DNA from 3 places in the Actinocorallia aurea genome. Region 1 is predicted to be linked to each of the others. Evidence: riboswitches for the same ligand, from Rfam matches in the RefSeq annotation. Region 1 holds a riboswitch; each other region holds the start of a gene.
The links. A riboswitch is a leader RNA that binds a small molecule or an ion and turns the genes downstream of it on or off. The one in region 1 is predicted to bind S-adenosylmethionine.
Positions count from the first base shown of each region.

Region 2: another riboswitch for S-adenosylmethionine. It lies ahead of ACYVOM_RS10310 (aminotransferase class V-fold PLP-dependent enzyme); the one in region 1 lies ahead of thrC (threonine synthase).
Region 3: another riboswitch for S-adenosylmethionine. It lies ahead of ACYVOM_RS12235 (response regulator transcription factor); the one in region 1 lies ahead of thrC (threonine synthase).

Region 1 is NZ_BAAGPQ010000006.1:3,435-7,795, forward strand. Features, by position in the region: gene groL (chaperonin GroEL) at 1-374, opposite strand, end outside; gene ACYVOM_RS08175 (cold-shock protein) at 663-863, opposite strand; gene ACYVOM_RS08180 (MoaD/ThiS family protein) at 1,112-1,390, opposite strand; gene thrC (threonine synthase) at 1,399-2,628, opposite strand; SAM riboswitch class I at 2,642-2,780, opposite strand; gene ACYVOM_RS08190 (alpha,alpha-trehalose-phosphate synthase (UDP-forming)) at 2,966-4,361, shown strand, end outside.
Region 2 is NZ_BAAGPQ010000008.1:30,435-34,795, reverse strand. Features, by position in the region: gene ACYVOM_RS10315 (PP2C family protein-serine/threonine phosphatase) at 1-385, opposite strand, end outside; gene ACYVOM_RS10310 (aminotransferase class V-fold PLP-dependent enzyme) at 791-1,984, opposite strand; SAM riboswitch class IV at 2,034-2,146, opposite strand; gene ACYVOM_RS10305 (PIG-L family deacetylase) at 2,225-3,037, opposite strand; gene ACYVOM_RS10300 (hypothetical protein) at 3,128-3,535, shown strand; gene ACYVOM_RS10295 (hypothetical protein) at 3,528-4,253, opposite strand; gene ACYVOM_RS10290 (PucR family transcriptional regulator) at 4,263-4,361, opposite strand, start outside.
Region 3 is NZ_BAAGPQ010000011.1:146,475-150,835, forward strand. Features, by position in the region: gene ACYVOM_RS12230 (type I polyketide synthase) at 1-1,556, opposite strand, end outside; gene ACYVOM_RS12235 (response regulator transcription factor) at 1,646-2,938, opposite strand; SAM riboswitch class IV at 2,949-3,054, opposite strand; gene ACYVOM_RS12240 (hypothetical protein) at 3,315-3,662, opposite strand; gene ACYVOM_RS12245 (glutathione S-transferase C-terminal domain-containing protein) at 3,759-4,361, opposite strand, start outside.

The DNA of each region.
Region 1 (4,361 bases):
GCGACGGCGGCCTCGATGCCCTTCTTCAGGGACATCGGGTTGGCGCCGGCGGCGACGTTGCGCAGACCCTCGCGCACCAGGGCCTGGGCCAGCACGGTGGCGGTGGTGGTGCCGTCACCCGCTACGTCGTCGGTCTTCTTGGCGACTTCCTTGACGAGCTCGGCCCCGATCTTCTCCCACGGGTCTTCGAGCTCGATCTCCTTGGCGATGGAGACACCGTCGTTGGTGATCGTGGGGGCGCCCCACTTCTTCTCCAGCACGACGTTGCGACCCTTCGGGCCGAGCGTCACCTTGACGGCGTCTGCGAGCTGGTTCATGCCACGCTCGAGACCGCGCCGGGCCTCCTCGTCGAACGCGATCATCTTGGCAGCCATTGGCTCCAGATCCTCCTCGTAGTGGATGCGGAACATGGCGGGTCGGGGGATGCCCGCGACGGACGGCCTCACCCTGCGAGCGGCCCCATGCATGCCACCCGTGAGTCAGGCCTCATCGCCTCCGACCCAGAAGCTTTGCGGTTATCACTCTCACCCAGAGAGTGCCAGAACACTGTTTAGCACTCTACCCCGGAGAGTGCAAGCCGCATGCGTGCTGAGCAGGGGCACCGCCCAAAAAGAGACCCGCGTTCCCGATTCGGGGGACGCGGGTCCGTGCGGGTGGTCGGCTCAGAGGGCGCGGACGAGGTCGGCCTGGGGGCCCCGGTCCGACTGGGTGATCTCGAACTCGACCCGCTGGCCCTGTTCGAGGGTGCGGTAGCCGTCCATCTGGATGGAGCTGTGGTGGACGAACACGTCACGGCCGCCGTCGACGGCGATGAATCCGTAGCCCTTGTCCGCGTTGAACCACTTCACGGTGCCCTGCGCCATTCTTGAACCCTGACTGGAGCCGCGGCCCCCCTGGACCGCGGAACGGCCGTGGAGTCCACCTCGGACCCCCGATCCCCATTCGAGACCGCCCGGAGATCCTGGCGTGATGGAGATGGCAACGGAACATACAGGGGTGTATCAGACAGGGGAATGTTCCGGCCGGGTGTGGCCACCATTCCCTTACCGGACAAAACGCGAAAGGGCTTTCCCATTCTGACGGGAAAGCCCTTTCTGTAAAGACGCTGTGGCTAGCAGCCGCCGGCGACCGCCGGGATGATCGACACCTGGGTGCCCGCCGGGGTCGCCGTGTCGAGGCCCTGCTCGAACCGGACGTCCTCGTCGCCGACGTAGACGTTCACGAAACGACGCAGCTTGCCCGTGTCGTCCAGAACGCGCGCGGCGATGCCCGTGTAGTTCGCCTCAAGGTCGGCGATGACATCGCGAAGGGTGTCACCGGTCGCCTTGACCTCGGCCTCGCCACCCGTGTAGGTGCGGAGAATCGTGGGAATACGGACGGAAACGCTCATATCTAGTCTCAGACCAATCCGGTAGCGCGGAACGCCTCGATCGAAGGCGCGATGTTGGCGGACGGCTTGGCGACCGGGGCCACCGCGTCCAGCGTCTTCAGGCCTTCGCCCGAGTTGATGATGACCGTCTCCAGCGACGGGTCGAGCTGCCCGCTGTCGATGAGCTTCTTCAGCACGCCGACGGTCACGCCGCCCGCGGTCTCGGCGAAGATGCCCTCGGTCCTGGCCAGCAGCCGGATCCCGTCGACGACCTCGGTGTCGGTGACGTCGTCGATGGCGCCGCCGGTGCGGCGGACCGCGTCCAGGACGTAGGGACCGTCGGCCGGGTTGCCGATCGCCAGGGACTTGGCGATCGTGTTCGGCTTGACGGGGCGGATGACGTCGAGGCCTGCCTTGAAGGCCGCCGACACCGGGCTGCACCCCTCGGCCTGGGCGCCGAACACCTTGTACGGCTTGTCTTCGACGAGCCCGAGCTTGATCAGCTCCTGGAAGGCCTTGTCGATCTTCGTCAGCTGGGAGCCGGACGCGATCGGGACGACGATCTGGTCGGGCAGGCGCCAGCCGAGCTGCTCGGCGATCTCGTACCCGAGCGTCTTGGAGCCCTCGGCGTAGTACGGGCGGACGTTGACGTTGACGAACGCCCAGTCCTCCTGCTCGCCGGCCAGCTCCGAGGCGAGGCGGTTGACGTCGTCGTAGTTGCCGTCGACCGTCACGAAGGTGCCGTCGTACACGGCGGTCGTGATGATCTTCTGCTGCTCCAGGTCGGAGGGCACGAAGACGGCGCTGCGGATGCCCGCGCGGGCCGCGGCGGCGGCGACGGCGTTGGCCAGGTTCCCGGTGGACGGGCAGGCCAGCACCTTGAAGCCGAGCTCACGGGCGGCGGCCAGGGCGACGCCGACCACGCGGTCCTTGAAGGAGTGGGTGGGGTTGCCGCTGTCGTCCTTGACCCACAGGGCGCTGAGGCCGAGCGCGGAGGCGAGCTGGTCGGCCTTCACCAGACGGGTGAAGCCGGGCTCGGTGTTGGGGATCTCGGCGACGTTCGACGGGACCGGAAGGAGGTCCTTGTAACGCCAGATGTTATGGGGGCCCGCTTCGATGCTCTCCCGGGTCACGCCCGTGATGTCATAGGAGACCTCTAGCGGGCCGAAACACTCGGAACAGGCGTAGTACGGGCCGAGTTCTACGGAGTTGCCGCATTCGCGGCAGACGAGCGCGGTGGCGTTACCCAGGTTGGGCATGATGCGAGGCTCTCCCTCATCTTTGCCTGCGCCGATCTGGTCGCAGGCCGGAGTTGGCACCTGTTCCGGGAGCGCGCGCAAGGGCTGCGCCGATCGCCGGAAGGGTTGCCGGGGCTTCGCAGGGCCGGTCCCTCCACCCCTCTGGATGAGCGCCCGTCAAAAAGCGACGGGCGTGTATGAAGTTGTGCCCCGACTTTACCTCAGGTGTCCGAAGACCCGAACAGCCGGGGCGGCCACCTGGTTGGACCGTGCCCGATTGTGAGTTGCGCCACCGCCGTCCCGGTCAGGGCCGACCTTGACCGGGATCGCCCCGATGTGCCGTGCGAGACTCGGGGGCATGCAGGTACTCGTCGCCAGCAACCGCGGTCCCGTCTCCTTCGGCCGCGCCGAAGACGGCACCCTGACCATGCGCCGGGGAGGGGGCGGCCTGGTCTCCGGGCTCGCCTCCGTGGCCGCCGGCTCCGACCTCCTCTGGGTGTGCGCGGCGCTCTCCGAAGCCGACCGCACGGCAGCCCGTCAGGACCCCGAAGGACGCCTGGACAAGGCGGGCCACGACACCGGGGCCGTGCGGATGCTCGACATCCCCGAGCAGACCTTCCACCGGGCCTACAACTCCGTCGCCAACTCGACCCTGTGGTTCGTCCACCACCTTCTCTACGCCACCCCGACCGCCCCGCACTTCGACGCCACGTTCCGGCGCGACTGGCAGGCGTACGCGGCCTACAACGCGGCCTTCGCCGGGGCGCTGAGGCAGGACGCGGAGCGGGGCGCGAAGGTCGTCGTGCAGGACTACCACCTGTCCTTGGTGCCCGGGATGCTCCGGGAGGCCAGGCCCGACCTTCGGATCGCGCACTTCTCGCACACGCCCTGGGCTCCGCCCGCCTACTTCCGGCTGCTGCCCGACGACATCGGCACCGAGATCCTGGAGGGCATGCTCGGCGCCGACCACCTCGGATTCCTCTGCGACCGCTGGGCCGAGGCGTTCCTCGCCTGCTGCGACGAGATCCTCGGCGCGGCCATCGACCCCGTCGCCGGAACGGTCACGCACCGGGGCCGGACGACCCGCGTGGGCGTCCACGCGCTGGGCGTCGACGGGCCGGAGCTGCGGGAGCGGGCCGGGCGGGCGGACGTGGCGGAGCGGATGGCCTCGCTCCGCGAGCAGGTCGGCGACAGGCAGCTCATCGTGCGGATCGACCGTACGGAGCTGTCGAAGAACATCGTCAGGGGGCTCGCGGCCTACTGGGAGCTGCTGCTCAACCATCCCGAGTGGCGGGGCCGGGTCGTGCACCTGGCGTTCGCCTACCCGTCGCGGACCGACCTTCCGGAGTACCGGGCCTACACCGCGGCGGTCGAGCGCCTCGCCTCGGAGATCAACGACGAGTTCGGCACCGCCGACTGGACGCCGCTGATCCTCCAGGTGAAGGACGACTACGCGAGGTCCCTCGCGGCCTACCAGCTCGCCGACGTGCTCGTGGTGAACCCGATCCGGGACGGCATGAACCTCGTCGCCAAGGAGGGCCCGGTCCTATCGGAGAAGGGCTGCGCGCTGGTCCTGTCCCGCGAGGCCGGCGCCGCCGCCGAGCTCTCCGAGGACGCCCTCGTCGTCAACCCCTTCGACGTCTCCCAGACCGCCGAGACGATGAACCAGGCGCTCCTGCTCAGCCCCGACGACCGCAGGGCCCGCACCAAGCGCCTCGCCGACGCCTCCACGGCCCTGCCCCCGGGCCGCTGGT
Region 2 (4,361 bases), on a different contig from region 1:
GCAGGGCGCGGACGATCGCGTCGAGCCCGTGCGGATACTCCCCGGCGTGCAGGTCGAGCAGGGCGAACACGTCGCCGAGGTCGCGCGGCGCACGGCCTGCCGCGACCCGGACGAGGCCGTGCACGATCGCCCACACGTCACGCGCGCGGGCGCCCGGTGTGTCCGGCACGGGTGGTTCGCCGGAGCCGAGCGGCGGCACTTCGAGCACCTGCCAGCCGTAGGTGGCGTGCCAGCGCAGCGCGCCGGGCCACAGGCAGCCGGGCCCCATCCGGGCGAGGCTCTCGGCCAACACGTCCCACAGGCCCCCGAGCTCCTCCATGAGCATGCCCGCGGGCAGCCCCTCCCGGTCCCCGAGCACCGGGTAGGGCTCCTCCGCCCATTCCACGCTGATCCGCCCCAGCAACTCCCACCCCCATCGGTCCCACCATGGTGACCGTCCGCAGTCCCGGCGACAACCCCGACACGGCGTGTCGGCGTGCGGCCTGACCGCACGTTCGGGCAGCAGGCTCGGCCAAGGTGTCAGGCCCGGTGGGAGAGGACCGTCGCAGCGGGTCGCGCCGTGAGGTCGGTCAGGATGTCGGGAGAGGTGCCAGGTGTGCGGAAAGCAGAGACGGCCCCGTCCGAGCGGGTCAAGCGGTCAGGCCGGTCAGGGCGGCAGGAGAGGACGACCCCGGCGCCAGATGTGCGAGAGCAGAGAACGGCCCCGTCCCAGCGGGTCGGGCCGTCAGGACGGCGGGAAGGGCGGCCCTGGCGGCGGCGGGCGGCGGCAGGACCGCCCCGTTCGAGGGGGTCAGGCGGTGAGGGCGGTGAGGGCGGCCAGGAGGCGGTCGATGTGGGCCTCGGTGGTGCCGAGGCCGAAGCTGGCGCGGACCGCGGTGGTGTCGGTGGCGCCGGTGAGGGCGGCGACGAGGGGGTGGGCGCAGAACTTGCCGTCGCGGACGCCGATGCCGTGGACGTCGGACAGGTATTCGGCGACTTCGCGGGCGCTGTGGCCGTCGACGGTGAAGGAGACGATGCCGACGCGCGGGTGGTTCGGCCCCCACAGGGACAGTTCGCGGACGGCGGGGAGGGCGGCGAGGCCGTCGCGGAGCCGGGCGAGCAGGCGCTCTTCCTCGGCGACGATGCCCTGCCAGTCGGTGAGGGCGCGGCAGGCCTCGGCGATGGCGATGGCGCCGAGCACGTTGGGGGTGCCTGCCTCGTGGCGCTGCTCGGGCTCGGCGGCCCAGGAGACGCCGCCTTCGGGGGTGACGCAGCGGGTGGCGCCGCCGCCGCGCAGGTACGGGTCGGCGGCGCGCAGCCAGTCGGCGCGGCCCGCGAGGACCCCTGCGCCGAACGGCGCGTAGAGCTTGTGGCCGGACAGGGCCACGTAGTCGTAGGGGGAGGCGTCGAACGGGCGGTGCGGGGCGAGCTGGGCGGCGTCGATCGCGATGCGGGCGCCGCAGCGGTGCGCGACGGCGGCGAGTTCACGGATCGGCCACAGCTCGCCGGTGACGTTGGATGCTGCGGTGACGACGAGCAGGCGCGGCCCCTGTGGGCAGGCGCGCAGCGCGTCCTCGGCGGCGGCGAGGGCTTCGGCGGGCGTCGCGGGGATCGGCAGCCGGACGGCGCGGCGCCACGGGAGCTGGGTGGCGTGGTGCTCGGAGGAGAACACCACGACCGACGTGCCCTGCGGGACGGCGCGGGCGAGGAGGTTGAACGCGTCGGTGGTGTTGCGGGTGAAGATCACCGACTGGGGCCCGCCGAGGAACTCGCGGACGGTCTCGCGGGCCTCCTCGTAGGCGCGGGTGGTCACCTGGGAGGCGTAGCCCGCGCCGCGGTGCACGCTGCTGTAGTAGGGCAGGGCCTGCGTGACGGCGTCGGCCACCGCCTGGAGACAGGGCGCGGAGGCGGCGTAGTCGAAGTTGGCGTAGCCGGTGAACCCGTCGCGGACGGGGACGGGGGCGTCGAGGCCGACGACGGCGGGAAGGGACGTGAGAACGGTCACGGGAGGCCTCCGGGGGCTCCATCATGGATTCCGGGAACGCCGTCCGGGGAATCCGCGCTTGCCCGGCGCCTTTGCGCAGGGCCTGGTCGTCACCCGGACCACCCCGCCGCGGAGGAGGGTTGGCGGCCAGCAAGCCGGGGCTGAACGCTGGCACTCATGACCTTCGGGTCTTTTATAGCAGGAGGACCGGGTCCTCCCGCAACCCGGTCCTCCCGCAAGGGGTCCTCACGCAACCGGCCCCTAGGAGATCCCGCCGAAGAGATCGTCCGTGTCGTCGCCGCCCTCGCCGCGCAGGCGGGAGAAGGCCTCGTGACCGAGGAACATCAGCTGGGCCTGCTCGGGGAGGGTGAACAGGAAGGCGCCGTCGCTCTGGCTGGCGTGCGCCTGGAGGGCCTCGGCCTTGCGCGCGAAGTACTCGCTGACGTCCACGACCGTGGTGACGAGCTCGTCGGGGGTGCCGAACTCGGGCTCGGCGCCCTCTTCCAGCTCGGGCCAGTCCAGGCCCCAGTTCTGCTCGCGGGCCACGCGGGCCATCTCGGCCATGGCCGAGCGCGGCATCGCGGTGGCGTACAGGCGCTCGGGGATGCCGCTGCGCTCGGTGGCGGCGACGGCGACGCGGTGGGCCTGGATGTGGTCGGGGTGCCCGTAGCCGCCGTTGTCGTCGTAGGTGACGACGACCTGCGGTCGGTAGCGCTCCATGAGGGCGACGAGCTTGTCGGTGGCGGCGTCGAGATCGGCGCCGGCGAACGAGCCGGGGGCGGTGTTGGCGGCCCAGCCGACCATGCCGGAGTCCGCGTAGCCGAGGAGTTCGACGTGTTCGATGCCGAGGATCTCGGCGGAGCGGGCGAGTTCCTTCAGCCGGGTCTCACGGACGGCGGCCGGGTCGTGGCCTTCCTCACCGGGCTTGACCCCGCCCGGTCCGTCGCCCTGCTCCCCGTTCGTGCAGGTCACGAGCACCGTTCTGATCCCCTGGGCGGCGGCGCGGGCGAGGACTCCCCCGGTGCCGATCACCTCGTCGTCAGGGTGGGCGTGCACGGCCATCAGCGTCAGCATGGGCCTCAGCCTATGCGGCTCCGGTACTCATTCCGCAGTTGAGTATCCGCGCTCTGGGGCGGCCGGGCGGCGGTCGCCAGACTGGTCGGTATGCAGCAGATCTCCCGTAATGCCGCCGCATTCGTCGTCCTCGCGATCGCCGCCGCCGCCAACTGGGCCGCCTGGCTGGGCTGGGACCAGCAGTACGACACCGCCCCGGACGGCACGGTCTCCGGGCCGTACCAGGTCTGGCAGGGCGTCGGCCTCGTCGTGGTACTCGCCGCCCTCCTCGTCGGCGGCGCGCTCCGCTTCGGCAACCTCGCCGCTTTCGGTCCCGCGCTCGGCATGGCGGCCGCCGTCGCCTACGACTGGTCCGACGACGACAGCGGCCTGTGGGTCGTCGGCGCGACCCTGATGACGCTCGGCGTCCTCGCCGGGACCCTGGTCGCGATGTCGATCGCCGCGAGCATCCGGACCAGGGCCGCGCGCCGGACGGGCGGCGCCGTCGGCCTCACCTGACGTCGAGGGCCTTCCAGCCCGTTGCGCGCTTCTGCCACTGGCCGCCGCCGGGGAACCGAGCGGAGACCTCCCCGTCGGCCGAGGCCTTGAACGTGAACGTGAACGCGCCCTTGGTGCCTGTCTTAACCGTCCCCAGCCGGACGGCCTTGCCGCTCGTGCGGCGGAACCAGATCTGGACGGAGGCTCCCTTGAGCCCGGCGAACTTGCCCTTGAGGTTGAGTCCCTTGACGGTCCCCTTCGCCTTCACCTTCGTGCCCTTGGCGGCGCTCGCGGGCGACGTCGAAGACAGCTTCGCGGCGCGCCGGACCGTAATGGCGCCGGCCTTCCTGTGGGTGACGAAGTCGTAGTACGCGTTCGACGGAGCGCCGTCGGTGGCGGCGACCTCAAGGGTGTACCTGCCTCCCCAGTCGGCCTTGTCGAGGACGGCGGTGCCCTTGTAGACGCCGTCTCCCGCAGTTCCCGACGCCCGCTTGAGGTCGCTGACGAGGGTGAAGCCCTTGCCGTTCGGGAGCCGGAGCGTGGCGTCGACGTCGGTGATCCTGGTCCCGGAGACACGGACGCGGATCGGCACCTTGGCCTTCGCGCCCGCGGTGATGACGGGGGTGCCGGAGGCCTTCGCGGAGCGGATCTTGAGTGGCCCCGCGGCGTGGGCGGGTGACGCGACGGCGACGGCCGAGAAGAGGACCGTCAGGACGAGGGGGGCGACGACGGTGCGCATGCGCGGAGTCTAGGACTTATCCTCCTGGAACTCATCAATCCAGACCTGCACCAGGAGCATCATCTCCAGCCTGATCCGGGGATCCTCCAGGTCCGTGCCGAGCAGGTC
Region 3 (4,361 bases), on a different contig from region 1:
ATGCCCGGGAACTGCGCGCCCTGCCCCGGGAAGACGAAGACGGTCCGGCCGCGGTCGCGGGCGGTGCCCCGCACCAGCTGGGCGGCCTGGCCGCCCTCGGCGAGCGCGCGCAGCCCGGCGCGCAGCTCCACCGCGTCGCCCGCGATGACGGCGCGGTGCGCAAGGTGCGCCCGCGTCGTGGCGAGGGACCTGCCGACCGACGCGGCGGGCAGTTCCCCCACCGCGTCGGCGAGGCGTGCGGCGTGCGCGGCGAGGCCCGCCGCGTCCCGGCCCGTCACCAGCCAGGACACGACCGGCGCGTCGGATCCGGCAGGTCCGGCCGCTGCGGGCGCGGGCGCTTCGGCCAGCACCACGTGGCAGTTCGTCCCGCCCATTCCGAACGAGCTGACCCCGGCGACCCGGCGCGGCGCGTCCTGCGGCCAGGGCGCGGTCTCGGTCTGCACGCGCAGGCCCAGGGCGTCGAGCGGGATCGAGGGATTCGGGGTGACATGGTGGAGGGTCGCCGGGATCGTCCCGTGGCGCAGGCCGAGCACGACCTTCAGCAGCCCCGCGATGCCCGCCGCGCCCTCCAGGTGCCCGATGTTCGACTTCACCGAGCCGACCCGCAGCGGCGCCTCCCGGCCCGCGCCCAGGGCCGCGCCGAGCGCGGCGGCCTCGATCGGGTCGCCGACCGGCGTCCCGGTGCCGTGCAGCTCCACGTACTGGACGTCGTCGCGGGACAGTCCCGCGTCGGCGAGGGCGCGGCGCACCACGTCCTCCTGCGCCGCGGCGCTCGGCACGGTCAGGCCGTCGGTCGCGCCGTCGTTGCCCGCCGCCGCGCCGAGGATCACCGCGTGGACGCGGTCGCCGTCGGCCACCGCGTCGGCGAGCCGCTTCAGCACCACGACGCCGCCGCCCTCACCGCGCACGTAGCCGTTCGCGCGCGCGTCGAAGACGTGGCACCTGCCGTCCGGCGACAGGCCGCCGAACCGGGCCGACGCGAGGTCGGACTCGGGCGCGAGGATCAGGTTGACGCCCCCGGCCAGGGCGAGTTCCGTCTCGCCCCGGCGCAGGCTCTCCACCGCGAGCTGCACCGCGACGAGCCCGGACGCCTGCGCGGCGTCCACGGTGAGGCTCGGCCCGCGCAGGCCGAGGGCGTGGGAGACCCGGTTGGCCAGCAGCGCCCGGTTCAGCCCCGGAAGGGTGTGCCGGGTGACCGCGGCGGCCCCGGCGCGCTGCACCACCGCCGCGTAGTCGCCGTGCGTCGCGGCGGCGAAGACGCCGACCGCCCGCCCGGCGAGCCGGGCGGGCGGGACGCGGGCCTCCTCGAGCGCCTCCCAGGCCAGTTCGAGGAGGAGCCGCTGCTGCGGGTCCGCGGCGGCCGCCTCACGCGGCGAGACGCCGAAGAAGGCTGGGTCGAAAAGGTCGGTGCCCTCCAGGTATCCGCCGGGGACGCCCGACCGCGCCGTCACCGCGTCCGCGCCCGCCTCCAGCAGCCGCCAGAAGGCCGCGGGATCGGGCGCCGCCGGCAGTCGGCAGGAAAGGCCGACGACGGCGATGGGAAAGGCTGCTGCCATGCTGTCCCCCCGGGGAAGACCGATCTCTACTTGATCGATTCTGTCCACCGGGGGAAACCGCCACCAGATGCGCCGACCCCTAGCGCCCCCTATCGCGAAGCGGCCTGGAGGAATGCGGCGAGTTGGCTTCTGCGGCGCAGGCCGAGTTTGCGATAAATGCGCGTCAGATGCTGTTCCACGGTGCTCACCGTGATGTACAGCCGGGTGGAGATCTGTCGGTTCGACAGGCCGCGCGCGGCGAGTTCGGCGACCTTGGCCTCGGCCTCGCTGAGGACCGCGCGGTCCGGCGCGAGGGAAGCGAGGTCGGCCTTGGCACGTTCCGCCTCCGCCGTGTCACCGGCCTCTCGCAGTACGTCGCAGGCCTCTTCGAGCAGGGTTCGGCGCTGCTCCGCGGGGCCTGCCAGGGCGAGCAGCCGCAGCGCGGCGCCCCGGGTGCGGGTCGGCGCGGCGCCCGACAGCGCAAGCTGCTCGCGGGCCAGCCCTGCGGCCTCGGCCCGCTCGCCGAGCGCGAGCGCGGCATGCCCGGCGCCGATCCGCCAGGGGGCGAGGCCCGGCAGGTCGATGCCCCAACGCCGCATTATCGCGCCGCATTCCCGATAATCGGCCAGGGCTCGGGCGGCATTTCCGGAAGCCGCGTGGAATTGGCCGCGCGCCGCGAGATAATGCAGCCCGGCCGGCGTTTCCCACATCGCTTCGGGAACGGGGACCGCGAGATATCGGATGACGTCCTCGGTCATGCCGAGCGCCGTCTTCGCGGCGATCATCGTGGCGAACGGGACCCCTATCGCGACACCCCAGTCCCGCCACGGGATGTGCATGAGCGCGGTCCGCACGCACGCCGCCGCCTCGGCCGGGTCGCCGAGCCGCAGCGCCGTCTCCCCCCGGATCGCGGCGAACATCCCGAGCCAGACCGGATCGCAGTGCGCCGTCGTCTGCTCCAGCAGCGGACGGCACCAGCGCGCCGCCAGATCCGCCCGGTCGGCGTAGACGAGCGCGGTGAGCGCCCCGCCCAGCGACGTCAGCGCGTCCGTGCTCATCGGACAGGTCCCGAGCACCGCCTCGGCGTCCCGCACCGCGGTCTCGGCCGAGCCGGTCGCCAGCAGATCGCGCAGCACGTCGAATCCGGTCGCGCGCCCGTCCCCCGCCGCGGAGCCCGCTTCCGGAGCCGCCGAGCCGGCCGGCGTGCCCGCCGCCAAGGTCCCGATCAGCCCCGGGTACCAGACCGCGGCCCAGTCCCGGGCCCCGCCCGGACGCGGTCCGTCGTCGGGGCGCGTCAGCGCCTCCACCATCTCGCGCGGCCGCCCGGCCCGCACGAGATCCCACATCTTCTCTTCGCCGAACCTGTCCACGGCGGTCTCCGCGACCGCACTCACCACGCTCACAGTCATCCCTCACCGTTGCTTGTGACGCGAACGCCACCTGGCCTTCACCCGGGGCACCCCGCATCAGTGAGGGTTGCCGGCCAGCTAGCCGGGGCTTGACGCTGGCACTCCTTGCCGACACCACACATAATACATACTAATAAAGTAGGAAATACATGAATTTGGTCACGATTCCCGACCGGGCCGGGGGCATCCGCCATGCGGCGCACGCAAGGCGCGCGCACACGGGACGCACGGGGCGGTTGAGGGTCAAGGAGCACCCCGCCACGCGGGTACCTTCACGCGAGGGCGCCAGCCGCACGGGAGGCGTCGCACGAGGTACCCGCACGCGTCGGCGGGGTGGGGCGAGGTGCGCGGAGGTCCTCGCGGCGACGGGTCAGGGGGCGGAGCAGAGGAAGGACGTGGGCTTGACGTCCAGGGGGGAGGTGCCCGCCGGGGTGACGTCGGCGAGGGGGCCCATGGCGTTCTCGTAGCGGTACAGGGTGCAGGTGGTGCCCGCGGGCTCGGTGCGGGCCGAGGCCAGCTTGGCGGTGTAGGGGCCGGGGACCCGGTAGGGGGTGCCGGTGTCCACGCCGTAGCGGTCACAGGTCTTGTAGTCGGGTTCCTGGCAGAAGGTGATGGCGACGACCACGGACGGGGCGGGCGGCGGCGGGGTCGCGCGGGCGGGGGCGGCGGAGAGGAGGGCCGCGAGGGCGGCGGTGGTGAGGATGGGTCGGAGGCGCATCGAGTCCCTTCCGGTGGCTACGTAGAGCACCTAAGACGCTACGTGCGGCGACCGGCCGAGTCAATGCGGTCGACCCGTGTGACCTGGGGAAACGGCTCAGCGCGGGACGCCGGCGAGGGCGGGGTCGGTCGTCGCGGCGAAGGCCGGGAGGGCCAGAAGGCGGGACGTGTAGGCGGCCAGGGAAGGGAAGGCCGCCAAGGGCTCAGCCGAGAGGCCGTCGTGCGGGTTGGGCGCCGCGTCGTGGCGGACCAGGGTCACCCAGAGGCGGATGTCGGCTTCGGTGAGGGAGTCGCCGAGCAGGTACGGGGTCCGTGAGAGCGTCGCGTCGTGGCGGGCGAAGGCCCCCGCCAGGCGGGCGCGCGCGGACGCCGCCGTCGCCGGGTCCGCCGCGCGGGCCTGCTGCGCGGCCTCGTTGACGTCGGTCCGGATCTCCTCGTTGAGGACGTCGATGCGCGCGCGCAGGTGTTCGGGGTACAGCTCGACGGAAGGGTCCGCCCAGTGGGCGAACTGCGTGGCGAGGTCCAAGGTGATGTCCGGGTAGTGGTTGCTGACGATGCGGCGTTCCCGCGTGTCCCACAGGACGGGCACGGAGATGTGCCCCGGGTAGCCCGGCTCGGTGGCCTCGTAGGCTTCGCTCAGGTACCGGAACCCGTTGACGGGGTCGGCTCCGCGCCGCTCCCGGAACGCCCACCCGAGCGC